DNA from 4 places in the Streptomyces sp. NPDC058335 genome. Region 1 is predicted to be linked to each of the others. Evidence: riboswitches for the same ligand, from Rfam matches in the RefSeq annotation. Region 1 holds a riboswitch; each other region holds the start of a gene.
The links. Region 1 has a riboswitch for cyclic di-AMP ahead of ACFWJX_RS12485 (M23 family metallopeptidase). Riboswitches for the same ligand answer to the same signal wherever they lie in the genome.
Positions count from the first base shown of each region.

Region 2: linked by a shared signal. The riboswitch ahead of ACFWJX_RS25380 (M23 family metallopeptidase) and the one ahead of ACFWJX_RS12485 (M23 family metallopeptidase) in region 1 are both predicted to bind cyclic di-AMP.
Region 3: linked by a shared signal. The riboswitch ahead of ACFWJX_RS14205 (transglycosylase SLT domain-containing protein) and the one ahead of ACFWJX_RS12485 (M23 family metallopeptidase) in region 1 are both predicted to bind cyclic di-AMP.
Region 4: linked by a shared signal. The riboswitch ahead of ACFWJX_RS05400 (transglycosylase family protein) and the one ahead of ACFWJX_RS12485 (M23 family metallopeptidase) in region 1 are both predicted to bind cyclic di-AMP.

Region 1 covers NZ_JBHXHX010000005.1:446,536-454,023, forward strand. Annotated here, with positions in the region: gene ACFWJX_RS12450 (DeoR/GlpR family DNA-binding transcription regulator) at 1-560, shown strand, start outside; gene ACFWJX_RS12455 (DUF4406 domain-containing protein) at 647-1,009, shown strand; gene ACFWJX_RS12460 (NUDIX domain-containing protein) at 1,006-1,686, shown strand; gene ribA (GTP cyclohydrolase II) at 1,673-2,344, opposite strand; gene ACFWJX_RS12470 (MarR family winged helix-turn-helix transcriptional regulator) at 2,462-2,983, opposite strand; gene ACFWJX_RS12475 (dihydrofolate reductase family protein) at 3,103-4,236, shown strand; tRNA gene ACFWJX_RS12480 (tRNA-Met) at 4,315-4,388, shown strand; cyclic di-AMP (ydaO/yuaA leader) riboswitch at 4,696-4,855, shown strand; gene ACFWJX_RS12485 (M23 family metallopeptidase) at 4,863-5,891, shown strand; gene ACFWJX_RS12490 (aldo/keto reductase) at 6,048-6,992, shown strand; gene ACFWJX_RS12495 (PrsW family glutamic-type intramembrane protease) at 7,014-7,488, opposite strand, start outside.
Region 2 covers NZ_JBHXHX010000013.1:120,712-128,199, forward strand. Annotated here, with positions in the region: gene ACFWJX_RS25365 (DNA topoisomerase (ATP-hydrolyzing) subunit A) at 1-276, opposite strand, end outside; gene ACFWJX_RS25370 (M16 family metallopeptidase) at 613-1,965, shown strand; gene ACFWJX_RS25375 (M16 family metallopeptidase) at 1,962-3,350, shown strand; cyclic di-AMP (ydaO/yuaA leader) riboswitch at 3,612-3,779, shown strand; gene ACFWJX_RS25380 (M23 family metallopeptidase) at 3,793-4,548, shown strand; gene ACFWJX_RS25385 (GntR family transcriptional regulator) at 4,737-5,429, shown strand; gene ACFWJX_RS25390 (HPr family phosphocarrier protein) at 5,644-5,925, opposite strand; gene ACFWJX_RS25395 (GNAT family N-acetyltransferase) at 6,104-7,488, shown strand, end outside.
Region 3 covers NZ_JBHXHX010000006.1:350,990-358,477, reverse strand. Annotated here, with positions in the region: gene ACFWJX_RS14225 (polysaccharide deacetylase family protein) at 1-814, opposite strand, end outside; gene ACFWJX_RS14220 (glycosyltransferase) at 811-2,136, opposite strand; gene ACFWJX_RS14215 (GNAT family N-acetyltransferase) at 2,231-3,304, opposite strand; gene ACFWJX_RS14210 (HAD family hydrolase) at 3,550-4,374, shown strand; gene ACFWJX_RS14205 (transglycosylase SLT domain-containing protein) at 4,423-4,905, opposite strand; cyclic di-AMP (ydaO/yuaA leader) riboswitch at 4,910-5,090, opposite strand; gene ACFWJX_RS14200 (CocE/NonD family hydrolase) at 5,369-7,426, opposite strand.
Region 4 covers NZ_JBHXHX010000002.1:511,358-518,845, forward strand. Annotated here, with positions in the region: gene ACFWJX_RS05390 (cytochrome P450) at 1-1,102, shown strand, start outside; gene ACFWJX_RS05395 (transglycosylase family protein) at 1,283-2,290, shown strand; cyclic di-AMP (ydaO/yuaA leader) riboswitch at 2,494-2,676, shown strand; gene ACFWJX_RS05400 (transglycosylase family protein) at 2,680-3,390, shown strand; gene eno (phosphopyruvate hydratase) at 3,722-5,008, shown strand; gene ACFWJX_RS05410 (septum formation initiator family protein) at 5,141-5,620, shown strand; gene ACFWJX_RS05415 (DUF501 domain-containing protein) at 5,661-6,236, shown strand; gene ACFWJX_RS05420 (exopolyphosphatase) at 6,233-7,177, shown strand.

The sequences.
Region 1 (7,488 bases):
GCGCGACCAAGGACCGGCTGGGCGCTGCCGTCGCCGGCCTCGTGGAGCCGGGAACTCGGGTGCTGCTGGACGCCGGGACCACCACCGCGCACGTGGCCGAACACCTCGCCGGGCGCGGCCCCTTGACCGTCGCGGTGCTCAGCCTCCAGGCGGCGGCACGGCTGGCCGACCGGCCCGGCGTCGAGCTGCTGGTCGTCGGCGGACGCTCGCGGCCCGGCGAGCGGTCCCTGGTGGGGCCGCTCGCGCTGCGCACCCTGGAGTCCCTCGCCTTCGACCTGTTCGTGATGTCCATCGGCGGGGTGCACGCCGGGCACGGCTGGTCGGAGTTCTCCCTCGACGACGCGGCCGTGAAGCGGGCGGGGCTCGCCCAGGCGGACCGCACGGTCGCCGTGGCCGACGCGACGAAGCTGGGCGTGCGCGCCTTCAACCGGGTCGCCCCGCTCGACGCCGTGCAGACCTTCGTCACCGACACCGCCGCGGCCGACCCCGGCACCCACCCCGCGGGCCCGGAGACCCTCCGCGCCCTGGGGGAGGCCGGCGTCGAGACGCTGCTGGTCTGAGAACGACCTCTGGGACGCGCGTACAGCGCTGGTCCGTCAGTCCACCACCGAGCCGAGGAGTGAACCCCGTGTCCCACCCGCCCCTGATGATCCTCGTCGCCGGCCCGTACCGCTCGGGCACCGGCGACGACCCCGCGAAGCTCGCCGCGAACGTACGGGCCATGAACGAGACCGCCCTCGCCCTGTACCGCGCCGGGCACCTGCCGGTCACCGGCGAGGCCCTGGCGCTGCCCCTGCTGGAGACGGCGGGCAGCACCGGCCCCGGCGACCCGCTCTTCGAGGAACTCTTCCACCCCCTCGCCGAGCGCCTCCTCGACCGCTGCGACGCCGTCCTGCGGATCGGCGGCCCCTCGCAGGGCGCGGACCGGATGGTGGACCGGGCCCACGCGCGCGGCAAGGACGTCTACACGGACCTCGCCGGCGTACCGGCCGCCGGCGGCACCCGATGACCGCCCCGGCCGGCCGTCCCGGCATCGACGTCCCCGACCCCCGTGGCCGTACCGGACTCGACCGCCAGGGCCGCGACCTGACGGGCAACGCGCGCGTGCGCGTCGTCGACGTCGAGGTGCTCGCCTGCGACTGGTCCGTGCTGCGCCGCACCACCTTCGACTACCGGCACGGCGACGGCCACTGGAGCCGGGAGCGACGCGAGACCTACGACCGCGGCGACGGTGCCACCATCCTGCTCTACGACCCCGACCGGCGTACGGTACTGCTGACCCGTCAGTTCCGGCTGCCGGCCTACGTCAACGGCCACCCCGACGGCATGCTGCTGGAGACCGCGGCCGGACTGCTGGACGGCGACGACCCGCGGGAGGCGATCCGCCGCGAGGCCGTGGAGGAGACCGGGCGGACCGTCCACGAGGTCGAGCACGTCTTCGACGCCTTCATGAGCCCCGGCTCGGTCACCGAACGCCTGAGCTTCTTCGCCGCCCCCTACGACGGCTCGGCACCCGGCGTGGAGACGGCCGGCGTCGCGGCGGAGGGGGAGGACATCACGGTGGTGGAGCTGCCCTTCACCGAGGCGCTCGCCCTGATCCGCACGGGCGGGATCGCCGACGCGAAGACCATCATGCTGCTCCAGTGGGCGGCGCTGGACGGGCCGTTCGGCCTCAGCTCACGCTGAGTTCGGTGAGATCGGTGACGTCTGTCAGTTCCGTCCGATCCGTCAGGTCGGCCAGCGGCAGCGTGTGCCGGGTCGTCAGGACCTTGGCGCGCAGGTAGCGCACGTTGTGCGGGGTGGTGAAGACGCCGGTGGGCACGCGCTCCTGGACGCCGATGCCCAGCCCGCGGAGCTGCTCCGCCTTGTCGGGGTTGTTGGACAGGAGGTCGAGTTCCGTGATGTCCAGGGCGCGCAGCATCTGAGCGGCGGCGGTGTAGTCCCGGGCGTCCTCCGGCAGCCCGAGGGCGGCGTTCGCCTGGTAGGTGTCGAGGCCCTGGTCCTGGAGGGCGTACGCGTCGAGCTTGTTGTAGAGGCCGATGCCGCGGCCCTCCTGGCGCAGGTAGAGCAGGACCCCACCGTGCTCGGCGATGCGCTCGACCGCCTCGCGCAGCTGCGGGCCGCAGTCGCAGCGGGCGGAGCCGAAGACGTCACCGGTCAGGCACTCGGAGTGCAGCCGGACGAGGGGCACGGGGCCGGGTTCGCCGAGGACGACGGCGACGTGCTCCTGGCCGTCGGCGAGTCCGTGGAAGGTGACGAGTTCGGCGTCGACCGAGTAGCCGTCGTGGAAGCGCAGCGGTACCCGGACGCGGGCACGCTGGGTGGCGGCGGGGGTGTCGAGCATGCGGGTTCTCCGGGTCCGGTGTTCTGCTTCAGATTTGAAGCAGATCTACGGTCGCGACCCTACCCCATGCTTTAAATTTGAAGCAACGGACTTGTGCCGCGGCTCACGGTGGCGTGGCTACGACGCCCCGGAGCAGGGCGACGAACGCCGGCGCCACGGCAGATCCTCGGGCGCGGCCTCGCCGCCGTCCCCCTGGAGACCCTGGGCGACCTGCGTGAAGATCTGCTCCAGCTGCCCCACCTGCTCGGGCGTGAGCCGGTCGAACAGCAGGCTGCGTACGGTGTCCACATGACCGGGCGCCGCGTTCTCCAGGACCGCCATGCCCTCGTCCGTCAGGACCGCGACGCTCCCGCGCTTGTCCCACGCGCAGTCCTCGCGCCGCACCAGCCCGTCCTTCTCCAGCCGCGTCACCGCGTACGTCAGCCTGCTGCGGGTCGCCTTCAGCCGCTCCGCCAGGTCGGTCATGCGCAGCCGCCGTTCCGGCGCATCGGAGAGGTTGGCGAGGATGGAGTAATAGGCGTGAGGCATGCCGGCCTCCTGCTGGAGCTGCCGGTCGATCGCGTCCTCCAGGAGGAGGTATCCGGCGATGTACGCGCGCCAGGCGCGCTGCTCCTCGGGGGTGAGCCAGCGGGTCGTCATGCCTCCAGTGTAGGTTTGTTTCAAACTTGAACCAAGCCCGTTGTCCGACCGGGCCCCGCCGTCCCGCCGAACCCGGGCATCCGTCCGTTCCGACCCCGATCCCGGAGAGACCCGCGCCGATGCCGTACCCGTACGTCCTGCTGTCCGCCGCCGTCTCCCTCGACGGCTACCTCGACGACACCGGCCCCGACCGGCTGCTGCTGTCCGGCCCGGCCGACTTCGACCGGGTCGACGAGGTGCGGGCCTCCGTCGACGCCATCCTGGTCGGGGCCGGCACGATCCGCGCCGACAACCCGCGCCTGCTGGTCAACTCACCCGTCCGCCGCGCGGCCCGGGTGGCCGCAGGGAAGCCGGAGTACCCCCTCAAGGTGACGGTCAGTGGTACCGGGGAGCTGGACCCGGGGGCGCAGTTCTGGCACACCGGCGGTGACAAGGTCCTCTACACGACGGGCACCGGCGCGGACCGCGCCCGTGCCCTCGGTCTCGGCCGCGCGGCCGACGTGGTCCCGCTGGGTCCCGGCCTCGACTGGCGCCGGCTCCTGGAACACCTCCACGACGTACGGGGCGTACGGCGCCTCATGGTCGAGGGTGGCGGCACGGTCCACACCCAGCTCCTCCAGGCCGGCCTCGCCGACGAACTCCAGCTCGTCACGGCCCCGCTGTTCGTGGGCGACCCGGACGCGCCCCGGCTCTTCGGCCCCGGGGGCTATCAGGGTGGACGCCTGCGGCTGGTCGGGACCCGGCGCATCGAGGACGTGGTCCTCATGTCGTACGAGCCCACCGCGCCCGGCGCCGGCCCGCTCCCCGCCGCCGCCGACCGGCACTGGCTGGCCCTCGCCTGCGAGCTGGCCGCCGCCTGCCCGCCCTCGCGGACCGCGTTCAGCGTCGGCGCCGTCGTGGTGGCGGCCGACGGCACGGAGCTGGCGCGCGGACACTCCCGGGAGGCTGGCGATCCCGTCGTCCACGCCGAGGAAGCGGCCCTCGCCAAGATCGACGCCGCCGACCCCCGGCTGGCCGGCGCGACCGTCTACAGCAGCCTGGAACCCTGCGCCCGGCGCTCCTCCCGTCCGGCCCCGTGCGCCCGCCTCATCCTCGACGCGGGCGTGCGCCGGGTCGTGACGGCCTGGCGGGAGCCGGACACCTTCGTCACCGACGCCGACGGGAGCGGCCTGCTCGCCGCCGCGGGCGCGGACGTCGTCGTACTTCCGGAGTACGAGGTGCAGGCGAAGGCGCCGAACGGTCATCTGCTCTGACGGACCCCCTGCGCGGCCCCCCGGGTCCGACCGTGGTTCTGAGCGTCCCCCGCATGGCGTAGACTGGTGTCACACCGACGCGGGGTGGAGCAGCTCGGTAGCTCGCTGGGCTCATAACCCAGAGGTCGCAGGTTCAAATCCTGTCCCCGCTACTCAAGGCCGAGGGCCGGAATCCTGATCATGGGATTCCGGCCCTCGGTGCGTTCGGGGCGGCACTGACGTCACCTTCCGTGATCGCGTCGGAGCCCTGTGCATAACATCTGAGTCACCATCAAAACCCTTGTGGCCCCTGAGGGGTGTCCGTCCGGCGGTCAACTCGCCCGTTTTTCACCGGTCGTGGGTCGAAAGTCCAGGCCAGAAATGTTGTTGATCAAGCAGAACGGCTTGGAATCCCGCCCCCGGGTCTATTAACGTTCGATAACGCAGCGCGGTCGTCCCAGCCGTCACAAGAGTCGGCTCCGTGCGCACGCGCCGAATCCCGCAAGGGAACCGGGGAACCACCAACTTGGGGTGAATCACGCGGAAGCCGCCGTACAGTCACGGCCGGTATACGCGCGTAGGAGACCTTCCCGCTCCGAACCCGTCAGCTAACCCGGTAGGCGACGGAAGGAAAGGAGCACGCCCGCGTGGCGTCCAACCGGCCTGTCCCAGAAGCCCCCACCGTGCCCGCCCAGCAGACCTTCGGCTACGGCACGTACCGCACCGACGAGGGCCCCTGGGAGGAATGGAACCCCACCGCGGACTCCGTTCGCCCGGTGCGCGGAAAGCACCGCGTCGCCAAGCAGCGCGGCGGACTCGCCCGCAGCTCCACCGTTCTCGGCGTCGGTGTCATAGCCGCCGTCGGCGGCGCGGGCATGGCCAGCGCCAACACCGGCAAGTCGCCGGTCTCCATCTCCCTTCCCGACCTGCCCTCGGTGGGTTCCCTCATCTCGGACGACGACACCCCCGAGGAGACGGCGGCCCCCGCGCTCAGCACCTTCGGCGCCGAGACCGTCGCCGACGAGAGCGCCGACAGCGGTGCCGACGCCGGTGAGGCGCTGCGCAGCCGGATCATGGCGCAGGTCGAGTCGCAGCAGACCCAGGTCGAGACCAAGGCCCAGGAAGCCGCCGAGGCCGCCGCGGCCAAGGCCGCCGCCGACGCCGCCGCCAAGGCCGAGAAGGCGGCCGCGGCCAAGGCCGAGGCCGCCAAGAAGAAGGCCGCCGAGGAAGCCGCCAAGAAGGCGGAGGCCGAGCGCCTCGCCGAGCTGGCCAAGCAGTACACGCTGCCGACCTCCTCGTACACGATCACCTCGACCTTCGGGCAGGCCGGCCCCTACTGGTCCTCCGGGTACCACACCGGCCTCGACTTCGCCGCCCCCACCGGCACGCTCATCAAGGCCGTGCACAGCGGCACCATCACCTCCGCCGGCTATGACGGGTCGTACGGGTACAAGACCGTGCTCACCCTCGATGACGGCACCGAGATCTGGTACGCCCACCAGTCCTCGATCAGCGTCAGCATCGGCCAGAAGGTCGCCACCGGCGACGTCATCGGCCGCGTCGGCGCCACGGGCAACGTCACCGGGGCCCACCTCCACATGGAGGTCCACCCGGGCGGCAGCAGCTCCGGCATCGACCCGGCCGCCTGGCTGCGGGACAAGGGGCTCAACCCCTGAGATTCCTTCCAGGGGGCCCTTGCCCGGTCACCCTGAGGTCTTCCGGGAAGTGTCACGGGGGTCGGTGAGGTCTGCGCCCGGATGTTTCCCGGATGTTCGTGAACCCTGGCCGGAGGCGCGGAATGCGTGCCTTCGGCCAGGGTGTTGTCATAACTCATGACTTCTCTGCGCAAGCTCGGCTCCTCCGGCCCGGAGGTCTTCCCGCTCGCCCTCGGCGGCAACGTCTTCGGCTGGACCGCGGACGAGACGGCCTCCTTCGCCGTCCTCGACGCCTACGCGGCCGGCGGCGGCAACTTCGTCGACACCGCCGACTCCTACTCCTCGTGGATCGAGGGCAACAGCGGCGGCGAGTCCGAGACCGTCATCGGCAACTGGGTCAAGGCCCGCGGCAACCGCGACGACGTCGTGATCGCGACCAAGGTGAGCCAGCACCCCGACCACCAGGGGCTGAGCGCGGCCAACATCAAGGCCGCCGCCGACGCCTCGCTGCGGCGCCTGGGCACCGACCGCATCGACCTCTACTACACCCACTTCGACAAGCCCGAGGTGCCGGTCGAGGAGATCGTCGGCGCGCTCGACGAACTGGTGAAGGCGGGCAAGGTGCGGCACATCGCCGCCTCCAACATCACGCCCGAACGCCTGCGGGCCTCCCTGGAGTTCTCCGACCGGGAGGGCCTCGCCCGGTACGTGGCGCTCCAGCCCCACTACAACCTGGTCTCCCGCGAAACCTACGAGGGGGAACTCCAGGACCTCGTCGCCGCCTCCGGCCTCGCCGCCGTGCCGTACTACGCGCTCGCGTCCGGCTTCCTCACCGGCAAGTACCGCCCCGGTGCGACGGTGGACAGCGCCCGCGCCCAGGGCGCCGCCAAGCACCTGGCGACCGAGCGGGGGCAGAAGGTGCTGACCGTCCTCGACGAGGTCGCCCGCGCCCATGACGCCGAGGTCGCCACGGTGGCCCTGGCCTGGCTCGCCGCCCAGCCGACGGTCGCCGTGCCGATCGCCTCCGCCCGCACGGTCGACCAGCTGCCCGCCCTGCTGGCGATGGCCGACCTGGCGCTGACGGAGGCGGAGATCACCCGCCTGACGGAGGCCTCCGCCTAGCGGGTACGGGTCGTACGGCGCTCAGGGCTGGTGCGGGGCGGGCTGGGTGTACGGGGTCTGCGGGTACGGGGTCTGCGGGTACGAGGTCTGCGGGTACGAGGCCTGGGGGTACGGCGAGGCGTAGGGGGTGTACGAGGCCTGCGGCTGGGGTGAGGGGTGCCCGGGGTACCCGTAGTACCCGGGTTGCGGGTGCGCCGCCCCCATCGGGTACCCGTACCCCCCGTGCATGCCGTACGCCCCGTAGACCGGCAGGGGCGCGGGCGCCGTCAGCCGGGACGCGTGCTCCAGCGCGGGCCGGGCCACCTCCCTGCGCCGCCACAGCTCGTTCAGCAACTCCCGTTCCCGAACGACGAAGTCGGTGCCGCCCCGCCCGTGCCGCCCGCGGTGCCGCAGGAACGCGAGGGACGTGGCGTAGGCCTCGTACTGCGCGACCGCCCGTGCCGCGGGCCTGCCCAGGTGACGGCGGGCGTACTGCCGGGCCAGCCTCCGCGCCCGC
Region 2 (7,488 bases), on a different contig from region 1:
GCCGTGCGGGTGCAGCTTGCCCATGACTTCGCCGACGACGCGCGCGCACTTCACGTATCCGCGGTCGGGGCGCAGGCCCATCTCGTTCATCTGGTAGACGATGCGGCGGTGGACGGGCTTGAGGCCGTCGCGGGCGTCCGGCAGGGCGCGGGAGTAGATGACCGAGTACGCGTACTCGAGGAAGGAGCCCTGCATCTCGTCGACGACGTCGATGTCGAGGATCCGCTCCTCGTACGAGTCGTCGGGCGGCGGGGTCTTCGTGCTGCGGCGGGCCATCGCTGCCGGCTCCTCCTGTTTCCTGGTCGCTCGCCTGCGGGGCGCTCACGTCGGTGTCGACGCGCGCCCTTCGGCTCACTCTTGCTGAGGCGTGTGACGGGATGTACGCGGACCATTGTGGACCGTGGCACTGACAGCGCGTCCCAGGGTCCGGGCGTCGGCGACCGGACCGGCCGGAGAGGCACCTCGTCCACGGCTGCCCGCAGGCTACGCGATCTCGCTCTCGGCGTACGCCGCCCGGGAACTTCGCCGCCGCTCCGCACGCTTGCATACAGTGGCAGGACCGGCAGGAAAACCGCGGTTTCGACGACCGCGTCCGCGATCGGAAGGACGTACATGCCCATGGGTCACACGGCCACAGCCCAGGCAGGCTCCGGGGGCCTGACAGCGAGCGAGCACCGCCTGGCCAACGGCCTGCGCGTGGTGCTCTCCGAGGACCACCTGACCCCCGTCGCGGCGGTGTGTCTCTGGTACGACGTCGGCTCGCGCCATGAAGTCAAGGGCCGTACCGGCCTTGCTCACCTTTTCGAGCACCTGATGTTCCAGGGCTCCGCCCAGGTCAAGGGCAACGGTCACTTCGAGCTGGTCCAGGGCGCGGGAGGCTCGCTCAACGGCACGACGAGCTTCGAGCGCACCAACTACTTCGAGACCATGCCCACCCACCAGCTGGAGCTCGCCCTCTGGCTGGAGGCCGACCGCATGGGCTCCCTGCTCGCCGCGCTGGACGACGAATCGATGGAGAACCAGCGCGACGTCGTCAAGAACGAACGCCGCCAGCGCTACGACAACGTCCCCTACGGCACGGCGTTCGAGAAGCTGACCGCCCTCGCCTACCCGGAGGGCCACCCGTACCACCACACGCCGATCGGTTCGATGGCCGACCTGGACGCGGCGACGCTGGAGGACGCCCGCGCGTTCTTCCGCACGTACTACGCGCCCAACAACGCCGTCCTGTCGGTCGTCGGCGACATCGACCCGGAGCAGACGCTCGCCTGGATCGAGAAGTACTTCGGCTCCATCCCCGCCCACGACGGCAAGCCCCAGCCCCGTGACGGCTCGCTGCCCGACATCATCGGCGAACAGCTGCGCGAGGTCGTCGAGGAGGAGGTCCCGGCCCGCGCGCTGATGGCCGCCTACCGGCTGCCGCAGGACGGCACGCGTGCGTGCGACGCGGCCGACCTGGCGCTCACCGTGCTCGGCGGCGGCGAGTCCTCCCGCCTGTACAACCGCCTGGTCCGCCGCGACCGTACGGCCGTGGCGGCCGGCTTCGGCCTGCTGCGCCTGGCCGGCGCGCCCTCCCTGGGCTGGCTCGACGTCAAGACGTCCGGCGACGTCGAGGTGCCCGTCATCGAGACGGCCATCGACGAGGAGCTGGCCCGGTTCGCCGAGGAAGGCCCCACGGACGAGGAGATGGAGCGCGCCCAGGCCCAGTTGGAGCGCGAGTGGCTGGACCGCCTGGGCACGGTCGCCGGCCGCGCCGACGAACTGTGCCGGTACGCGGTGCTGTTCGGTGACCCGCAGCTCGCCCTGACCGCCGTCCAGCGAGTGCTGGAGATCACCGCGGAAGAGGTCCGGGAGGCGGCCAGGGCCCGCCTGCGCCCCGACAACCGCGCCGTACTGGTCTACGAGCCCACCGAGCCCGCCGAGAACACCGCCGACGAGGACGAGAACGAGGAGGCGGCCCAGTGACCGAGCTCGCCGCGATGGACTTCCACCCCCAGCCCCGGGCGGGCGAGGCCAGGCCCTGGGCGTTCCCGGCCCCCGCGCGCGGGACGCTCGACAACGGCCTGACCGTCCTGCACTGCCACCGCCCCGGCCAGCAGGTCGTCGCCGTCGAGGTCATCCTCGACGCGCCCCTGGACGCCGAGCCGGCCGGCCTCGACGGCATCGCCACGATCATGGCGCGGGCCTTCTCCGAGGGCACCGACAAGCACTCCGCCGAGGACTTCGCCGCCGAGCTGGAGCGCTGTGGCGGGACCCTCGACGCGCACGCGGACCACCCCGGCGTCCGCCTGAGCCTGGAGGTTCCGGTCTCCCGCCTGGCCAAGGGCCTCGGCCTCGTCGCCGATGCGCTGCGGGCGCCCGCGTTCGCCGACAGCGAGATCGAGCGACTCGTCCGCAACCGTCTGGACGAGATCCCGCACGAGCTGGCCAACCCGTCCCGGCGTGCCGCCAAGGAACTCTCCAGGGAGCTGTTCCCGGCGACCGCGCGCATGTCGCGCCCGCGCCAGGGCACCGCGGACACCGTGGAGAAGATCGACTCCGCCGCCGTACGCGCCTTCTACGAGAAGCACGTCCGCCCCGCCACGGCCACCGCCGTGGTCGTCGGCGACCTCACCGGTGTCGATCTCGACGCACTCCTCGGCGACACCCTGGGCGCCTGGACGGGCTCCGCGGGCCAGCCGCGTCCGGTGCCGCCGGTGACCGCCGACGACACCGGACGGGTCGTCATCGTGGACCGCCCCGGCGCCGTCCAGACGCAGCTGCTGATCGGCCGCATCGGCGCCGACCGGCACGCGCGCGTGTGGCCCGCGCAGGTGCTCGGCACGTACTGCCTCGGCGGCACCCTCACCTCCCGGCTGGACCGCGTCCTGCGCGAGGAGAAGGGCTACACCTACGGCGTGCGCGCCTTCGGGCAGGTCCTCAGGTCCGCGCCGGACGGCTCGGGCGCCGCGATGCTGGCCATCAGCGGCTCCATCGACACGCCGAACACCGGTCCCGCGCTGGAGGACCTGTGGAAGGTGCTGCGCACCCTCGCCGAGGGCGGCCTGACCGACGCCGAACGTGACGTCGCCGTGCAGAACCTCGTCGGGGTGGCGCCCCTGAAGTACGAGACGGCCGCCGCCGTGGCGGGCACGCTGGCCGACCAGGTCGAGCAGCACCTGCCCGACGACTACCAGGCGACGCTGTACCAGCAGCTCGCCGCGACCGGCACCGTGGAGGCCACCGCGGCGGTAGTGAGCGCCTTCCCGGTGGACCGCCTGGTGACGGTCCTCGTCGGCGACGCGGCCGCGATCAAGGCGCCGGTCGAGGCCCTCGGTATCGGTGAGGTGAAGGTCGTCTCCGCGGAGTAGAGCGCCGGAGGAGATCGCGGAACAGGAACGCTGAGCGGACCGCGGACCGCGGACCGCGGAGCAGGACGCGGCGCCGCGCGCGAAGGGGCCCTGGTGGACGGATGTGCCACCAGGGCCCCTTGATGTCCGAATTGGGAGAAAGGTTGCCTGTCTGCCCTGTGGCATGCGCTACAAAAGCCGTGTTCTGTTTGGGGATTGACGGCCGCCGCGTCTAGTTTCAACCGGGCTGTTCGTCAGGCAGTGCGCCGCAACCGCGGCACCGGACAGTCATCGCCGAGTCCCCGCATGGCGCGAGCCAGGGGAGCCGGGGACCCAACTAGGCAGTCCCTGGGGTGAATCGGACGCCCGCGCGTTTCGCGAGGGGGTCCGTAGGAGACCTTCCTGCTCCGAACCCGTCAGCTAACCCGGTAGGCGAGAGGGAAGGAAAGGACCGCTCAACTACATGGCGTCCACTTGCGCCACCGGGAAGCACCGTCGTCCCAGCCGGATGAAGCGCACCACCGCCCGTGCGGCGGGCATCGCGGCGCTCACCACCACCGGTGTCATCGGCGCCGTCGCCTCCAGCTCCGCCCTCGCCGCGGAGAACCCCGCCGAGCAGACCGGCCTCATCCCGGTCGTCAGCATCGGCGACACGGTCGCCGAGCAGATCGACGACCAGGCCGCCGCGCAGAAGCAGGCCGCCGCGCAGGAGGCCGAGCGCAAGGAGGCCGCCGCCCAGGCCGCGGCGAAGGCCAAGGCGGAGCGCGAGGCCAGGGTCCGTGCCGCCCGCGCGGCCGAGCGGGAGCGCCTGAACACCTTCGTGTCGCCGATCAGCGGCTCCTACGTCTCCACCGGCTACCGGTCCGGCGGCTCCCTGTGGTCCTCCGGCAGCCACACCGGCATCGACTTCCACGCCTCCAGCGGCACCCCCGTGCGCGCGGTGGGCCTCGGCACCGTCGTCGAGGCCGGCTGGGGCGGCGCCTACGGCAACCAGGTCGTGATCCGGATGAACGACGGCACGTACACCCAGTACGGCCATCTGTCGTCCATCGGCGTCTCGGTGGGCCAGAAGGTCGCTCCCGGCCAGCAGATCGCCCTGTCCGGCGCGACCGGCAACGTCACCGGCGCGCATCTGCACTTCGAGGCCCGCACCAGCGCGGAGTACGGCTCGGACATCGATCCGGCCGCCTACCTCCGCACGCACGGCGTGAACATCTGACGACGTACCGCGACAGATCGTATGGCCCTGGCCCTCGTGGCCGGGGCTTTCGTCGTTTCAGGGACCGTGCTGTCCAAAAAATATCCATGGATTCCGGCCCGCCATCGGAAATTCCCGCTGATTGCAATAGAGTCACGGAACACACGTCAATCGTCGACGTTTCACGGGGATTAAGGCGGAGGTCGGTCATGCGTATTCCGGCGCACTCGGTGTGCACGGCCATCCGGGACGACATCGTCGCGGGTGTCTACGAGCGTGGCAGCCGCCTCACCGAGGAACTCCTCGCGCGCCGCTACGGCGTTTCGCGTGTCCCCGTCCGGGAGGCCCTGCGCACACTCGAGGCGGAGGGCTTCGTCGTCACGCGGCGGCACGCGGGCGCGTGCGTCGCCGAACCGACCGAGCAAGAGGCCGCCGACCTGCTGGAGATGCGCATGCTGCTGGAGCCGCTCGGCGCAGCCCGGGCCGCCCAGCGGCGCACCGAGGCGCATCTCAAGGTGCTCCGCGGCCTCGTCCGGCTGGGCCAGGAGCGCGCCAGGCGGGGCAACAGCGAGGATCTGCGCTCCCTGGGGGGCTGGTTCCACGAGACCCTCGCACAGGCCTCCGGCAGCCACGCCCTGACCTCGACGCTCACCCAGCTGCGGCACAAGATCTCCTGGATGTACGCGGTGGAGGCGCCGGCCAGTCCGGTGGAGTCCTGGGCGGAGCACGGCGCGATCGTGGACGCGGTGGCGCGCGGTGACGCGGAGCGCGCGCGGGCGGTCACGGCGCTGCACACCGAGCGCGCGACCTCCGCGCACCGGCTGCGCTTTTCCGGCGGCGACCGCCAGGACCGTGTGAGGACTTCGCAACACGTCGTAAACATGTCCGGCCTCCGGCATTAACAGGAGGGCCGTATACAAAGAAGGGAATTCGGCGGAGAGATATTTCCGCTGCTCTTTTTCCGGCGCGCCCCGCATTTTGGTGGCGCGCCCTTCGCATGCCTGCGGACTATTTCAGGCATGCCTCCGGCAATTCCATCCGGGTCCGGAAAGCAGCGGAGCCGCGCCACCCGGATGGGGCGACGCGGCTCCGTGGTTGCCGTGAGCGGCAGCCGGCTCAGACAGTCTCGGGAAGCTCCTCGAGACCCTCGGCGACCAGCTTGGCCAGCCGGTCGAGGGCGATGTCCGCACCCTCGGCCTCGGAGGCGAGGACGATCTCCTCGCCGCCCTGGGCGCCCAGGCCGAGGACGGCCAGCATGGAGGCCGCGTTGACGGGGTTGCCGCCCGCCTTGGCGATCGTCACCGGGACGCCTGCGGCCGTGGCGGCTCGGACGAAGATGGAAGCGGGGCGGGCGTGGAGGCCCTCGGCCCAGCCGACGTTGACGCGGCGCTCAGCCATGTGATGCTGCCCTTCAGTGTCTCAGGTTGTCTAGACCAGTGTTCCACACGTGAAGCGTGTGAGGACGGTCCGTATGTCCCGTCCCGGTGCGGTCGTCGGATCGCGGCCTCGATCCGACCTCCGTCCCACCACAGACTGCCTCGCGCCGTTGTCGTACGCGAGCCGTACTCTGGGGCCCATGCAGAGCGCGTCGGACCGCCACGAGTATCCCGCCCACTGGGAAGCCGACGTGGTGCTGCGCGACGGCGGCACCGCGCGCATCCGCCCCATCACCGTCGATGACGCCGAGCGCCTGGTCAGCTTCTACGAGCAGGTGTCGGACGAGTCGAAGTACTACCGCTTCTTCGCGCCCTACCCGCGACTGTCCGCGAAGGACGTCCACCGCTTCACGCACCACGACTTTGTGGACCGGGTGGGACTCGCGGCCACGGTCGGCGGCGAGTTCATCGCCACCGTACGCTACGACCGCATCGGGGCCGACGGCATGGCCGCCACCGCCCCCGCCGACGAGGCCGAGGTCGCCTTCCTCGTGCAGGACGCCCACCAGGGAAGGGGCGTCGCCTCCGCCCTCCTCGAACACATCGCGGCTGTCGCGCGTGAGCGCGGCATCCGACGGTTCGCCGCCGAGGTGCTCCCCGCCAACAACAAGATGATCAAGGTGTTCACGGACGCCGGCTACACCCAGAAGCGCAGCTTCGAGGACGGCGTCGTCCGTCTGGAGTTCGACCTCGAACCCACCGAACGCTCCCTGGCCGTGCAGCGCGCGCGGGAACAGCGCGCCGAGGCCCACTCCGTACGGCGGTTGCTGGTGCCCGGCTCGGTCGCCGTCATCGGCACCGGCCGTACCCCGGGCGGCGTCGGCCGCAGCGTCCTCGGCAACCTGCGGGAGGCCGGCTTCACCGGAGCCCTGTACGCCGTGAACAAGGCGTTCCCGGAGGACCTCGAGGAACTCGACGGCGTGCCCGCCCACCGCTCGGTGCGGGACATCGACGGACACGTCGACCTCGCGGTCGTCGCCGTCCCGGCCGACCACGTGCCCGAAGTCGTCACCGAGTGCGGCGAGCACGGCGTGCAGGGACTCGTCGTCCTCGCCGCCGGGTACGCCGAGAGCGGCCCCGACGGACGAGAGCGTCAGCGCGAACTGGTGCGGCACGCGCGCGCGTACGGAATGCGGATCATCGGCCCCAACGCCTTCGGGGTCATCAACACCTCCCCGCGGGTTCGGCTGAACGCGTCGCTGGCCCCGCAGATGCCGCGGCCCGGCCGGATCGGCCTGTTCGCCCAGTCCGGCGCCATCGGCGTCGCCCTGCTGTCCCGGCTGCACCGGCGCGGCGGTGGCGTGACGGGCGTCACGGGCGTGTCGACGTTCGTCTCCTCCGGCAACCGCGCGGACGTGTCCGGCAACGACGTCCTCCAGTACTGGTACGACGACCCCGACACCGACGTCGCCCTGATGTACCTGGAGTCCATCGGCAACCCGCGCAAGTTCACCCGTCTCGCACGGCGTACGGCGGCGGCCAAGCCGCTGGTGGTGGTCCAGGGCGCCGGCTCCGCCCCCCAGGG
Region 3 (7,488 bases), on a different contig from region 1:
AGCCCGCGAACACGGGCCCGCGCAGCACCGCGCGGGCCCGCCGGTACCACCGCCACCCCACCGTCTTCGGCCCGTCCCGGTACGGGGCGACACGGGCGCCCCCGCCAGCCAGCCAGCTCTCCACATCGGCGACGGTGTGGGAGCGCCGCACGATGAGCCGCGCGATGCGGTACGCCTCGTCCCGTTCCGAACTCAGCGCGTGCCGCACGGCGGTGGCCGTCTCGTACCCGGCGGCGGCCGCCATGCGCCGCACCCGCCCACTGTTGTAGCCGTGCGGATAGGCGAGATGGCGCACGGGATGCCCGAGGGCTTCCTCCAACACGGCGCGCGAGTCCCGCAGTTCGCGGGCGAGGTCGCGAGGCGACAGGGTGTCGAGCTGTGCATGCGTGACGGTGTGGCTGCCGATCTCCATGCCGGACTGCTCCAGCCCGGCGGCCTGGTCCAGGGTCATCATCGGGGCGGGCGGCAGCAGACTGCGCCCGCCGGGACTGATCGCGCCGGTGGTGAGATAGGCGGTGGCGGTCAGATCCCGGGCGGCCACGGCCTCGGCGGTCGGCCCCGGCAGGTCGGCGAACCCGTCGTCGAAGGTCAGCAGCACCGGCCGCGCGGGCAGCGGCGCCCGCCCCGCGAGGTGGTCGGCGAGCGCGCTGACCGTCACGGGCGTACGACCGTTGTCGACGATCGCGTCGAGTTGCGCCGCGAACTCCTTCGGGGTGACGGTGAACTCCGCGATCCAGTCCGGTGGTTCCTCCATCACGGCGTGGTACAGGAACACGGGTATGGCGGTGCCGGCGTGGCCACCCGCCCCCGTCATCGCGCATCCCCGGAAGCGCCGGAAGCGCCGGAAGAACCGGAAGCCCCGGACACCAGCGCGGCCCGCAGCGTGCGCCGGGCGCGCAGATAGCCGACCGGCCCGTACGCCATCCCCTGGCGTTGCAGCCGCGACAGCCTGCGGGGCCATGGATGCCCCCGATCGTCATGCCCACCAGGCGCACCCGCCGCGTCCTCCGCGTCCCGCACCGCCGTCAGCGTGCGGGCGTGCGCGAGTCCGCGGGGCAGCCGGGCGAGGAACGCCGGAAGCAGGGCGGGCCGGTTGACCAGGATCGCGGTGAGGTAGGCGGTGAGGCCGGCGCCGTAGCCGTACGCCTGGGTCTCCAGGTCCTGCCAGGTCTCGCGGTGGTGGTGCCAGACCAGGGCCTGCGGGGTGTAGTGCAGGCGGTGGCCCTGGGCGAGCACGCGGACGAAGCCGTAGAGGTCGTCGCCGCCGCGCGCGAGCGTCCCCGCCCCCGTCGCCGGGTCGAAGCCACCGACCGCGCGCAGCACGCCGGACCGGAACGCCATGTTCGCGCCGGACCCGAACCGGCCCGCCGTGAACGGGAACAGCGGCTCGTCGGCGGGCGGTTCGGCAGGGTCGTACGTCCGTGGTGTGAAGCCCTTCGCGAAGCCGCCGTGGCTCTCCAGCAGGACCTGGGCGGGGGTGCGCAGCCGGGCCGGCAGGATCAGGCCGGTCGCGCAGCCGAGTCCGGGGTCGGCGGCGAAGGGCGCGGTGAGTTCGGTCAGCCAGCGCGGGTCGGCGACCACGTCGTCGTCGGTGAAGGCGACCACGTCGCCGCGCGCGGACGCGAGACCCGTGTTGTGGGCGACGGCGAGGCCGGGGACGGGTTCGGTCACGTACCGCACGCGTTCGGCGTACTTGCGCTCGACGAGTACGCGGGTCGCGTCCGTCACCGGGGCGTTGTCGACGACGACGATCTCGAAGTCGGGGTGGTCCTGGGCGAGCATCGAGTCGAGCGCGTGGGCGAGCCGGTCGGCGCGCTCGCGGGTGGCGATGACGACGCTGGTGAAGGGCACGGTGACCCCTGTGAGGGCCGGTTCCGGTCCGGCACCCACGTGTCGCTGGGCCAGTGCGGTGAGGACCGCCATCGGGTCGGCACCCTCGGGTACCCGCCCGAGCAGCGTGGCGACCGGCCGGCCGCCTCTCCTGACCAGGAGGAACACCTCGCCGTGCGTGACGGGCGGGCTGCCCGGTCCGGGTCTCAGCGCACCGCCGTCGTCCAGTTCGAGTTCGGCGACCTGCACCGGCTCGATCGCGAGGAACCTCTGAATCTCCTGCCGTACACGTGTCGCCTGGGACACGGATCCTCCCCCTCCCACTCCGATGGAACCCGTCAGCGCCCGTCAGCCCTTGTCAGTCCCCGTCAGCAGCCTGTCGCGCATCTGTCGGGACCCGTCAGGACCGTCGCAGCCGCCCTACCTCCTTCAGCGCCCGTGCGGCCGTCGCCGCGAGCCGCGGCCGGTTGCGCACGAAGTGGTGCGCGCGGCGCGAGGGCTCGCGGCTGAGCCAGTAGAGCGCGGCGCCCGCCCCCGGACGCGTCCACGCTCCTTCGTAGACGGGCAGCTCGCCCGTCCTCAGGGAGTCCTTGTACTCGGCGGCCCCCCGCCCGAGGTCGAGCAGCCCGATGCCCTCGGCGGCGGCCGCCTCGGCCATCCGCAGATGCAGCACCAGACCGGGCGAGTACTTCGCGAACTCGGGGTCGTAGGCCGGGAACCAGCAGGCCAGCACGGTCGTCGAGCGCAGCCCGAAGTGCGCGGCGATCGGCTGCCCGCCGGCGTAGAGGACGGACAGCGTGCCGGAGCAGTCCGGGCCGCGCGTCTCCGCGGCCAGCAGGTTCACGAGCCGGGTGATCCAGTCCTGCGCGAACCGGTCCCGGCGGCCGGTCCTGCGGTACTGCGCGGACTTCCACGCCATCAGCGTGCGCAGCGCGGCCGGGTCGCGTTCGTCGAACACGAACCGCAGGTCACCGACCTGACGGCCGAGCCGGCGCTCCTTGGCGAGTGTCGTCTTCAGGAACTTCGGCGACTGCGCGCGCAGGACGGACTCGTACGTTTCGTAACCCTTTTCCACGTCGATGACGTAGGAGGTGTACTCGGCCGCCGCGTGCCGGACGAGCAGTTCCTGCTCCGCCTCCAGATTGTCGAAGGCGAAGCTCGACAGCGAGCAGGCCCGCAGGAGTTCGTCCGCGTTCAGGCCGAGACCCGGGCCGAGGACGGCTCCCTGGGCGTCCGAGACGCCGTACGCGAGGGCGTGGCCCTGGCCGAGCCTGCCCCGCTCATGGGGCAGGAAGCCGACCGGCTCGCGCCCCTCGTACACCACCGCGACGCGCGTGCGAGGCCGCACGTGGCCCACGGCGTCGGTGAACTCCGGTTCCATGAACGGGTTGCGCGCAGCCGTCGACGCGGCGCGCAGCGCGCGCCACCGCTCCCGTTCCCCCTCGCCGAGATCCTCCGGCTTCAGCACACGAATACGTCCGCTGCTCAACCTGACCCCCCGATCAAGTCCCCCCTGGACTGTCTGGACGGTACCGCTCCAGGTACTGCGGGCGGTAGGTAGCGGACCATGTTGTTGCCAACCGGTGCATAGGCCTTTAACTTCGCCGTACCCGGCGTTGCGGCAGAAAGCCGTTTCTCGCGCGAATGACGTCGTTTCCCGCGCGAACGGCGCCGAACTGGAAGTGAGTCGGAGCCCGTTGGGGTCCGTATTCTCTGATCATGGCCGCACCCACCGCATATGCCGCGCGCTGCGCGTACTCCCTCGTCGCCACAGACCTGGACGGAACGCTCCTGCGCGGCGACGACACCTTCTCCGACCGGTCGCTCGACGCGCTCGCGAGGGTCGCCGCCGCCGGCGCCCGCCACCTCGTGGTGACCGGCCGGCCGGCCCCCCGCGTACGGCCGCTGCTGGACATCCTGCGCGGCGGAGGGCTCGCGGTGTGCGGACAGGGCGCGCAGCTCTACGACGTCGGAGCCGACCGCCTGCTGTGGTCGGTCACCCTGGACCGGGAGCTGGCCGAGACCGCGATCGGCAAGATCGAGGCCGAGGTGGGCGAGGTGTACGCGGCCGTCGACCAGGACGGCGTCGACGGGCTCACGCTCATCGAGCCTGGCTACCTGATGCCGCACCCGACCCTGCCGGCCCTGCGGGTCGGAGCACGCGACGACCTGTGGTGCGAGCCGATCAGCAAGGTGCTGCTGCGCCATCCCACCCTGTCCGACGACGAGTTGGCGGCGACGGCCCGTTCGGTGGTCGGCTCGCTCGCCACCGTCACGATGTCCGGGCCGGGCACGGTGGAGCTCCAGCCGTGCGGCGTCACCAAGGCGACCGGACTGGCCCTGGCGGCCGAGCACCTCGGGCTGAGGCCGCAGGACACGATCGCCTTCGGCGACATGCCCAACGACATCCCGATGTTCGACTGGGCGGGGCGCGGTGTGGCGATGGCCAACGCCCATCCGGAACTCAAGGCGGTGGCCGACGAGGTGACGACGTCGAACGAGGACGACGGCGTGGCCGTCGTCCTCGAAAGACTCTTCCCCTAGTCCCCCGGTCCCTGGGGCCTACCGGTCCCTAGTCCCTGGGGGCGACGGTCAGTACGCGCCGAAGACGTTGTCGATCGAGCCGTACCGGTGGGCCGCGTAGTTGCAGGCGGCGGTGATGTTGGCGACCGGGTCGTACGGGTCGTAGGCGGTGCCGGCCACGTGGTACGCGGCGAAGGTGGGGTCGATCACCTGGAGAAGGCCCTTGGACGGGATGCCCGCGGCCGCGTTGGAGTCCCACAGGTTGATGGCGTTCGGGTTGCCCGAGGACTCGCGCATGATGTTGCGGTAGATGCCGTTGTAGGTGCCCGGAATGCCCTTTTCAGCCATGATCGCGAGCGACTCGCGGATCCAGCCGTCGAGGTTGTTGGTGTACCCGGCCGTGGTCGTGGCGGCGGTCGTGGCCGACGCCGTGGTGGCCGCGGAGGCGCTGGTCGAGCCGATGAGCGGGAGTGCCAGCACGGCGGCGCCGGTGGCGGCGACGACGAGGGTGCGGGCGAGACGGGTACGGCGGTGCTGAGCGGCAGCGGGCATGACGAAGGTTCCTCTCCGGCGCCTACGAGGTGAGCTGTCGGGTTCGGGCTGGAAAGTGCCCGGCCGGCCGCCGTACGGGTACGGCGACGCGACTTCACCCCAAGCCGGTCCGGTACGTGCGTGACGTACGGCTCGGCGACTTACCTGGGTCCCCCGCTCCTGCCGTGCGTGAGTGTCGGTCGATGGGTTGCCGGGCGGCGGCAGGATTAGGCGTCTGCCCGACAGGCCGGGAACGTATGCGAGAGCACATGTCCGGAACAAGTGCCGGATTCACAGATCGCCCCTATTGACCATGATCAGATGCGTATGCCTGCTTGATCCTTTGCGTTCGCCAAGCCTCAACTCGCCGACGGGCAAAGCGGAATCACAACTTCCGGTGCAGGTTGCCCGCATGGCCGTGAAGTGAGCCAACTCACCGACGTCCACAACAGGGGTAAAACGGTCATTGAGCCCCAAGTGCCTTTTAAAGGGGCGGGTGTGGGAGCGGCGTCCGGGGAATGCGCTTCCGCCAGGTCCGGTGGAACACCACCTCGCCGCCCTCCGTGCACACGACCTCGTCGGTGGCGACGAAGTCCGTCTCGTCGCCGGTGACCTCCGAACGGGTCCGCACGCTCGTGTCCCAGCCCCGCTCGGGGCGGTGCAGCCGGACCGTCCGGTCGCAGCGGACCCGGGCCGACAAGGGATCGCGCTCGGTGATCGTGTACGTCGTCAGCGCGTCCTCGGTGTACTCCAGGCCGTCGGGGTACGCGCGCGTGCCGGCGTCCGGCGGGACGACCTCCAGCCGCCACTCGCCCCCGGCCTCGTCCCGCACCAGAAGCCGCTCGGGGCGCGGCCCGTCGAGAGTGGCGAGGACGCTCACCCCGAGGGGCGGTGCCTGTTCGGGCTCCTCGAAGGCGACGCCGGCGTCCGCCTCCCGGACCCGCGCCGGCAGTTCCAGCGCGCTGCCCGCCGGGTCCACGGTGAACCCCGCCGCCGACTCGGGCTCGGGCCAGACCCACGGCCAGTAGGCGGAGGAGACGGCGAGACGGATGCGATGGCCGGGCGGGAAGGCGTGGCCGACGGGGGCCAGGTCGAGGACGACGTCCCCGGCAGCGCTTCCTTGCCCCGCGCTTCCGTGCCCCGCGCCTCCAGGCTGCTTGCCTCCAGGCTCCGAGCTTCCGCATTCCGTGCGCCGAAGCTGTCGTACTCCGCGGGTCACGAGGGTCGAGGAGCCGTCCGGGGCCACATCGCAGACCCGGGCGACCACCTGGGCGTGCGGCGCCTCGCACGTCAGCCGCAGCCGTACCCGGGGCCCGCCCAGCACCCAGGTCTCCTCGCTCACCGGGAAGTCGAAACAGACCGAGCGCGCGTCCTCCTCGCGCTGGTCCGGCGGGAGACCGGCGTCGTCGCCGCGGGGGAGCAGACGGCCGGCGTCCACACCCGTGTGCAAGGGGGAGCGCACCAGGACCGGGGCACCCTGGAGGGCGTACGTCACGACGCGCACCCGGGGTGAGGGCCAGGCGGGCTCGCCGACCCAACGGCCGGGCAGGACGCCGTACGTCGTGGCCCGGAGGTGGGAGCCGCGGACGTACGCGCGCAGGAGCGGGTCGGAGAGGACGCCCGTGTCCTTGCCCTTCAGCCAGTGGTCCCACCAGCGCAGGGTCTCCTGGAGGAAGCCGATCGCGGGGCCGGGGTGCGGGGCGTGGTCGGGGTACGCGTGCGGCCAGGGGCCGATCACGCCGCGCACCCGGTCCTGCGGGAGGCGATCGACCAGCCCGAGAACCGTGTCGGGGTACGGGTCGTGCCAGCCGCCCACCGCCAGGACGGGCACGCCGGTCGTGAGGTCCTCGCGGACATCGGTGGGGGTGAACGGGTCGACGGACTCCAGGCGCCGGAGCCACATGTCCCGCCAGGCGTCACCGACGTGCTCGGGGTCGGGCGGCAGGCAGGCGGAGGTGAGCCGGGCCTGCGCCGCCTCGGCGTGCGGAGGGTCGGCGGGGAGGGCGGAACCACTCGGGTGGCGCACACCGTTGTCGGGGTGGCCGTCCGGGCAGCAGACGGCGACGACCGCCTTCAGCGGCGTGGGCGCGGGGGGTGCGAGGGCTGTGCGGGCCGCGACCCGGAGGGCGAAGGCGCCGCCGCGGCCGATGCCGAACATGCCCACCGTGCCGTCGCACCACGGCTGGGCCGCCAGCCACGCGACCACGGCGGCCCCGTCGGCCGCCACGCCATCGGTTGCCGTTCGGCCGGTCGGTTCCGTCGGCGGGCGGGCGGCGTCGTCCGGCAGGCCCTCGCTGTTGCCGTGCCCGCGCGCGTCCACGCGGACGGAGGCGTAGCCGTGGCCCGCGTACCAGGGGTGGCGCTGCCGGTCGCGTGCCGCCGTGCGGTCGGAGAGCCGGTCCGGGGTGTACTCCAGCAGCGCCGGCACGGGCTCGTCCGTCAACGGTCGCCACACGCGGGCGTACAGGAGGGTTCCGTCGGGCAGACGGATGCGGAGGTCCTCGTGGGCTGTCTCGTAGGGGAAGGACGAACGGATGCGCATGTGCGTGGCCCCCGTGAGGTCAGCGGGGAGGGTGTGTCGGACGGCTACGGCCGGGCGGGTGA
Region 4 (7,488 bases), on a different contig from region 1:
CAAGAACCCGGCGCATCACGACGAGCCCGCGCACGCCAAGGGCAAGACAGGAATCCCCGGTGAGCGCAAGGCCGAGCTGATGACGCATCTGCTGAACATCGACCCGCCGGACCACACCCGGCTGCGACGGCTCGTCAGCAAGGCGTTCACACCCCGCCGCGTCGCCGAGTTCGCGCCCCGCGTCCAGGAGCTGACGGACGAACTCATCGACCGGTTCGTGCAGAAGGGGACCGCCGACCTCATCCACGACTTCGCCTTCCCGCTCCCCATCTACGCCATCTGCGACCTGCTCGGTGTCCCCCGCGAGGACCAGGACGACTTCCGTGACTGGGCGGGCATGATGATCCGGCACGGCGGCGGCCCGCGCGGCGGTGTCGCGCGGTCGGTGAAGAAGATGCGCGGCTATCTCCTGGACCTCATCCACCGCAAGCGCGCCGAGCTTCCCGCCGACCCGGCGCCCGGCGAGGACCTCATCTCCGGTCTGATCCGCGCCTCCGACCACGGCGAGCACCTCACCGAGAACGAGGCCGCCGCCATGGCCTTCATCCTCCTGTTCGCCGGTTTCGAGACGACCGTGAACCTGATCGGCAACGGCACCTACGCCCTCCTGAACCACCCCGAGCAGCGCACCCGCCTCCAGGACTCCCTGGCGGCGGGCGACAGCGACCTCCTGGCGACCGGCGTGGAGGAACTCCTGCGCTACGACGGCCCGGTGGAACTCGCCACCTGGCGGTACGCCACCGAGTCCGTCACCGTCGGCGGACAGGACATCGCCCCCGGCGACCCCGTCCTCGTCGTCCTGGCGGCCGCCGACCGGGACCCGGAGCGGTTCACCGACCCGGACGTCCTCGACCTCTCCCGCCGCGACAACCAGCATCTCGGCTACGGCCACGGCATCCACTACTGCCTGGGCGCCCCCCTGGCCCGCCTGGAGGGACAGACCGCGCTGGCCACCCTCCTCACCCGCCTGCCGGATCTGCGACTGGCCGCGGACCCGGCCGACCTGAGGTGGCGCGGCGGCCTCATCATGCGCGGACTGCGCACGCTGCCCGTGGAGTTCACTCCCGCTGTTTCCGGTGAACCCGCCGCAGCCGTCCGCTGACCGTCCGTTATGTGACCAAGTGGCGAAGCAAAGGTGACCGTTCCTCAACTCTGTGATCTTCACGTGATCTGCGCGGCATTAACTTGTGACAAGTGATCGTCTGCCGATACGTTCACCTGTCAGCGCGGCGCCCCGCTTCACTCGCCGCGCAGGCACTGCTGTCTCGAGAAAGGCCCCCGCATGCTCTCCGGGAACGGTCGTCACCGGCGCCCCCGCCAGGCTCCGGCCCTCCTCGTCGCGGCCGGCGTGACCGGCACCGCGATCGCCATCCCGCTGCTCGGCGCCACCGGCGCGAGCGCAGCCGACGGCACGGTGTGGGACACGGTGGCGGAGTGCGAGTCCGGCGGCTCCTGGAGCGCCGACACGGGCAACGGCGAGTACGGCGGCCTGGCGCTGAGCCAGGAGGACTGGGAGGCGTACGGCGGCCTCGACTTCGCCGAGCGCCCCGACCTGGCCAGCCGCAACCAGCAGATATCCGTCGCCCAGAAGGTCCTCGCGGACCAGGGCATCGGCGCCTGGGGCACCTGCGGGCTGACGTCCGGGCTCACCAAGGACAACGGCGCGGGCAGCGTGGACACCGGAGTGGCGGACGACTCGTCCGACTCCTCCGTGTCGTCCGGCTTGTCCGACCTGTCCAAGGGTTCGTCCGGTTCGTCGGGCTCCACCGACTCCTCGCAATCCTCGGGTTCCACGGGGGGTTCCGCCGACCCGTCGGCCGAATCGTCCCTGGACGGCACGGACTCGACGTCCCCGTCACCTTCGTCCCCTTACTCCGGTACGCCGGACAGCTCCTCGAAGTCCGATACGCCCGCAGATGCGGACGCGAGCGCCTCGGGGTCGGGCGACAGCTCACCCACGGCCAACCCAGAAGTGGACGACTCGGACAAGTCGGTCCAGGATGTGGGTTCTTGGAGCCTCGTCGACACGGGCTCCCTCACCTCCGGCCGGCACCGCGGCACCACCGCCGAGGAGGCCGCGCCCGCGCCGGACGGCACCACCACCGCCTCGTCCGGCCGTCACGCCGCGAGCACCTACGTCGTGCGCGAGGGCGACTCCCTGGCCTCCATCGCCGACTCCCTTGCCCTCGACGGCGGATGGCGTGCCCTCTACGCCGAGAACAAGGCCGCCATCGGCGCCGACCCGAACAACATCACCGCCGGTCAGACGCTCGACACAGCGGTCGAATAGGGCCGAAAAACGGGAAAAGCAGCGGGAGTTCACGTCACGCTTCGCACTGAATGTCTGGTTTGGTGAAAGTGTGGGATGAGTCTCAGAAGGCGTGATCGTCTTTGAAATTCCGCCGAGCGCGTGTCTACCGTCAGGACCGCTCGGCAACCCGAGCCCCGGCTGTCGCAACGCCGAATCCTGCCAGTGGCAGCCCGGGAACAGTCGTCGCGCAAGCGCCGTAGGCAGGAGCGGGGGACCCAAGGTAAGTGCCGGACCGGTCGGTTGACCGGAACGGCTTGGGGTGAAGCCACACGTCCCAGGGAGCGGCGCTCCCGAGGGCGAGTGGCCGGGCAACTCACACGGCCCGAACCCGACAGCTCACCTCGCAGGCGTCGGTGAGGGGATCCACCATGCTGTTTTCCGGCAAGGGCAAGCACCGCCGCCCGTCCAAGGCCACCCGTGTCGCCGCGCTCGCCGGTGTCACCGGCGTCGCCATAGCCGCCCCGCTGATGGCGGCCGGCAACGCCTCCGCCGCCACCGCCTCCGAGTGGGACGCCGTCGCCCAGTGCGAGTCCGGCGGCAACTGGTCCATCAACACCGGCAACGGCTACTACGGCGGCCTGCAGTTCTCGGCCTCCACCTGGGCCGCGTACGGCGGCACGCAGTTCGCCTCCACCGCCGACAAGGCCTCGAAGTCCCAGCAGATCCAGATCGCCGAGAAGGTCCTCGCGGGCCAGGGCAAGGGTGCCTGGCCGTCCTGCGGCGTGGGCCTGTCCGGCGCCGCGTACAACGGCGGCTCGGCCTCCACGGGCTCGTCGTCCACCGGCAGCTCCTCCTCCGGCGGCTCCTCGGAGACCACCACGCGCTCCACCGAGGAGCAGAGCGCCTCCCGCTCCGCCGAGCGCCCGGCCGCCAAGGCCCCGAAGACGGTCACCACCCCGACCGGCAAGAAGGTCAAGAAGGGTGACGGCGAGTACAAGGTCGTCAAGGGCGACACGCTCAGCTCCATCGCCGAGGCGCACGACGTCAAGGGCGGCTGGGCCAAGCTGTTCGAGCTGAACAAGGACATCGTCCAGGACGCCGACCTCATCTACCCGGGTCAGCAGCTGCACCTGAAGTGACATCCGGCTCCCAGCCGGACCACAGCCCCCTCACAGCCGAGGCCGCCACGCTGAAGGCCTCGTGAGGGAGCCCCCGTCCCCACGGTCCCCCGCCCCGGTGCGTGTTCCCCCGTACGCACCGGGGCGGGGTTTTCTTTTCCCGTTCGCCACCTTCTGTTGGCCACCCCCCTTTGTTCCGGCCGGAAACAATGGGTACCGTCTCCCTGTCCACGGGACGGTCGGTCGGCCGACCGACCGCCCGAGACGGTTAGGCTCTAGTCGCAAGGCTCGCCAAGGGCTCATCAACGCCCCCACGTGCCCCGCACAACCAGCGTCACATCCCAAGAAGGAGATGCTCGTGCCGTCCATCGACGTCGTCGTAGCCCGGGAAATCCTGGACTCCCGAGGCAACCCCACGGTCGAGGTCGAGGTCGGCCTCGACGACGGCAGCACGGGTCGTGCCGCCGTTCCCTCCGGCGCCTCCACCGGCGCCTTCGAGGCCATCGAGCTCCGCGACGGTGACCCGAACCGCTACCACGGCAAGGGTGTCGAGAAGGCCGTCCTGGCCGTCATCGAGCAGATCGGCCCCGAGCTGGTCGGCTACGACGCCACCGAGCAGCGCCTGATCGACCAGGCGATGTTCGACCTGGACGCCACCGACAACAAGGGCTCCCTCGGCGCCAACGCCATCCTCGGCGTCTCCCTGGCCGTCGCGCACGCCGCCTCCGAGGCCAGCGACCTCCCCCTCTTCCGCTACCTGGGCGGCCCGAACGCGCACCTGCTGCCCGTTCCGATGATGAACATTTTGAACGGCGGCTCGCACGCCGACTCCAACGTGGACATCCAGGAGTTCATGATCGCCCCGATCGGCGCGGAGTCCTTCTCCGAGGCCCTGCGCTGGGGCGCCGAGGTCTACCACACCCTCAAGAAGGTGCTGAAGACCAAGGGCCTGTCCACCGGCCTGGGTGACGAGGGCGGCTTCGCCCCGAACCTGGAGTCCAACCGCGCCGCGCTCGACCTCATCATCGAGGCCATCAAGCAGGCCGGTTACGTCCCCGGCGAGCAGATCGCGCTCGCGCTCGACGTCGCCGCGTCCGAGTTCTACAAGGACGGCAAGTACGAGTTCGAGGGCAAGTCCCGCTCGGCCGCCGAGATGACCGAGTACTACGAGGAGCTGGTCTCCGCGTACCCGCTGGTCTCCATCGAGGACCCGCTGTACGAGGACGACTGGGCCGGCTGGAAGGTCATCACCGACAAGCTGGGCGACAAGGTCCAGATCGTCGGCGACGACCTCTTCGTCACCAACCCGGAGCGCCTGGCCCGCGGCATCGAGGAGGGCTCCGCGAACGCCCTGCTCGTCAAGGTCAACCAGATCGGCTCGCTGACCGAGACCCTGGACGCCGTCGAGATGGCCCAGCGCAACGGCTTCAAGTGCATGATGTCCCACCGCTCCGGCGAGACCGAGGACGTCACCATCGCCGACCTCGCCGTCGCGGTGAACTGCGGCCAGATCAAGACGGGCGCCCCGGCCCGCTCGGACCGCGTCGCCAAGTACAACCAGCTGCTGCGCATCGAGGAGATCCTCGACGACGCCGCGGTGTACGCCGGCCGCAGCGCCTTCCCCCGCTTCAAGGGCTGAGCAGGGCAGGCCTGAAACCGGCCCGGCTGAGCCGTTAAGGGTCAAGCCTGCGCCAGTCGTACGTACGTCCCCGTACCGGTCCCGTACCGTGTCCGGGGACGTACGCACGTGTGAGACGGGAGGCGGGGACACATGGCCGTGAAGGACCGGGACCGTTTCTCCACCGCGACCAGGATCAAACTGCTCGGCGAGCAGACCGCGGCCCGGGTCTACCGGTCCCAGACCAAGCGCCAGGCCCGCCGCTCCCGCCTCACCGGCCGGGCGGCCCTCCTCGCGCTCGTCCTGTGCACGCTGATCGTGGCCCTGGCCTACCCCATGCGGCAGTACGTCTCCCAGCGCGCGGAGATCGCCGATCTCCAGCGCGAGAAGCGGGAGGCCCGCGAGCGGGTGGAACAACTCCGCGACCTCAAGGCACGCTGGCAGGACGACGCCTACGCCGAACAGCAGATCCGGCTGCGGCTCCACTACGTGATGCCGGGGGAGACGGGTTTCGTCGTCGTCGACCCCGACGCCGCGGAGCAGTCCCGCGCCGACCAGGGGGCCGCCGACCGCCCCTGGTACTCGAACGTCTGGGACGGCGTCGACAAGTCCGACGCCGCCGCCGGACGATGAACTGCGACCGATGAACTGACAGAGAGACTTTCGTACAGGCATGGAAACCCCCCCGCCGACCACTCCCCGCACCGAGCCCACCGACGCCGACGTCGAGGCCTTCAAGCAGCAGCTCGGACGCCCGCCACGCGGCCTGCGCGCGATCGCGCACCGCTGCCCGTGCGGCCAGCCGGACGTGGTGGAGACGGCCCCCCGCCTCCCCGACGGCACCCCCTTCCCGACGCTGTACTACCTGACGTGCCCGAAGGCCAACTCGGCGATCGGCACGCTCGAGGCGAACGGCGTGATGAAGGAGATGACGGAACGGCTCCAGACCGATCCGGAACTGGCGGCGGCGTACCGTGCGGCGCACGAGGACTATGTGCGGCGGCGGGACGAGATCGAGGAGCTGAAGAACTTCCCCAGTGCGGGAGGGATGCCGGACCGGGTGAAGTGTCTCCACGTGCTCGTCGCCCACTCCCTGGCCGCGGGGCCCGGGGTGAACCCGCTCGGGGACGAGGCGCTGGGCATGTTGCCGCAGTGGTGGTCCAAGGGGGCGTGTGTGACGCAGGTGGGGACACCGGAGGACGGGTCGGGCCACTTCGCCTCCGAGCCGGCCGAGGGAGACGCCCGATGACTCGCGTCGCCGCCGTCGACTGCGGTACGAACTCCATCCGTCTGCTCGTCGCCGACGCCCACCCCGAGACGGGTGAACTGGTCGAGCTGGACCGCCGTATGACGATCGTGCGGCTCGGGCAGGGGGTCGACCGGACCGGGCGGCTCGCGCCCGAGGCGCTGGAGCGGACCTTCGCCGCGTGCCGGGAGTACGCGGCCGTCATCAAGGAGCACGGCGCCGAGCGGCTCCGCTTCGTGGCCACCTCCGCCTCGCGCGACGCGGAGAACCGGGACGAGTTCGTGCGTGGGGTGCTCGACATCCTGGGCGTCGAGCCCGAGGTGATCTCCGGTGACCAGGAGGCGGAGTTCTCCTTCACCGGCGCCACCAAGGAACTGACGGGCCGTGACGACCTGACGAAGCCCTACCTCGTCGTGGACATCGGCGGCGGCTCGACCGAGTTCGTCGTAGGGAACGACCAGGTGCGCGCGGCACGTTCCGTGGACGTCGGCTGCGTGCGGATGACCGAGCGGCACCTGGTCGTCGACGGGGCGGTCACCGACCCGCCGACGGAGCAGCAGATCGCGGCGATGCGCGCCGACATCGAGGCGGCCCTGGACCTCGCGGAGCGCACGGTCCCGCTGAGCGAGGCGCACACCCTGGTCGGCCTCGCCGGTTCGGTCACGACGGTCTCGGCGATCGCGCAGAAGCTGCCCGCGTACGACTCGCGGGCCATCCACCACTCCCGGGTCTCCCGGGAACGGGTCCGCGAGATCACCGAGTGGCTGCTGCGCTCCACCCACGCAGAGCGCGCGGCGGTCCCGTCGATGCATCCGGGCCGGGTCGACGTGATCGGCGCGGGCGCGCTGGTCCTGCTGTCGATCATGGACCGGATCGGCGCGGAGGAGGTCGTGGTGAGCGAGCACGACATCCTGGACGGCATCGCCTGGTCGGCTCTCTCCTGAGCAGGTCGGACACCGTTTGAGCATGATCGAGGGGCTCGATCCGGCCCGGAATCGCCCCTTGGTGACACCCTCTCGGAAAACTTCGTGAAGTTCTTCACAAGGAAAACGGCCCTGCCGGGGGACGAAGAGCGGCCGACTGGCCCTTCCGGGGCCCCGGAAGGCGGGTGAACATGTTCAAAAGTGGAAGGCGCGGACGTTTCCCGAGTGTTGCGCGAGGCGTGTTTCGAGGGCCTCACTCGGCACCCCGAGCCCCGGAGAGGCAGCTCACGCGGCATTGACAACGGCACCGGATGCATACGGGTTCCCATGGC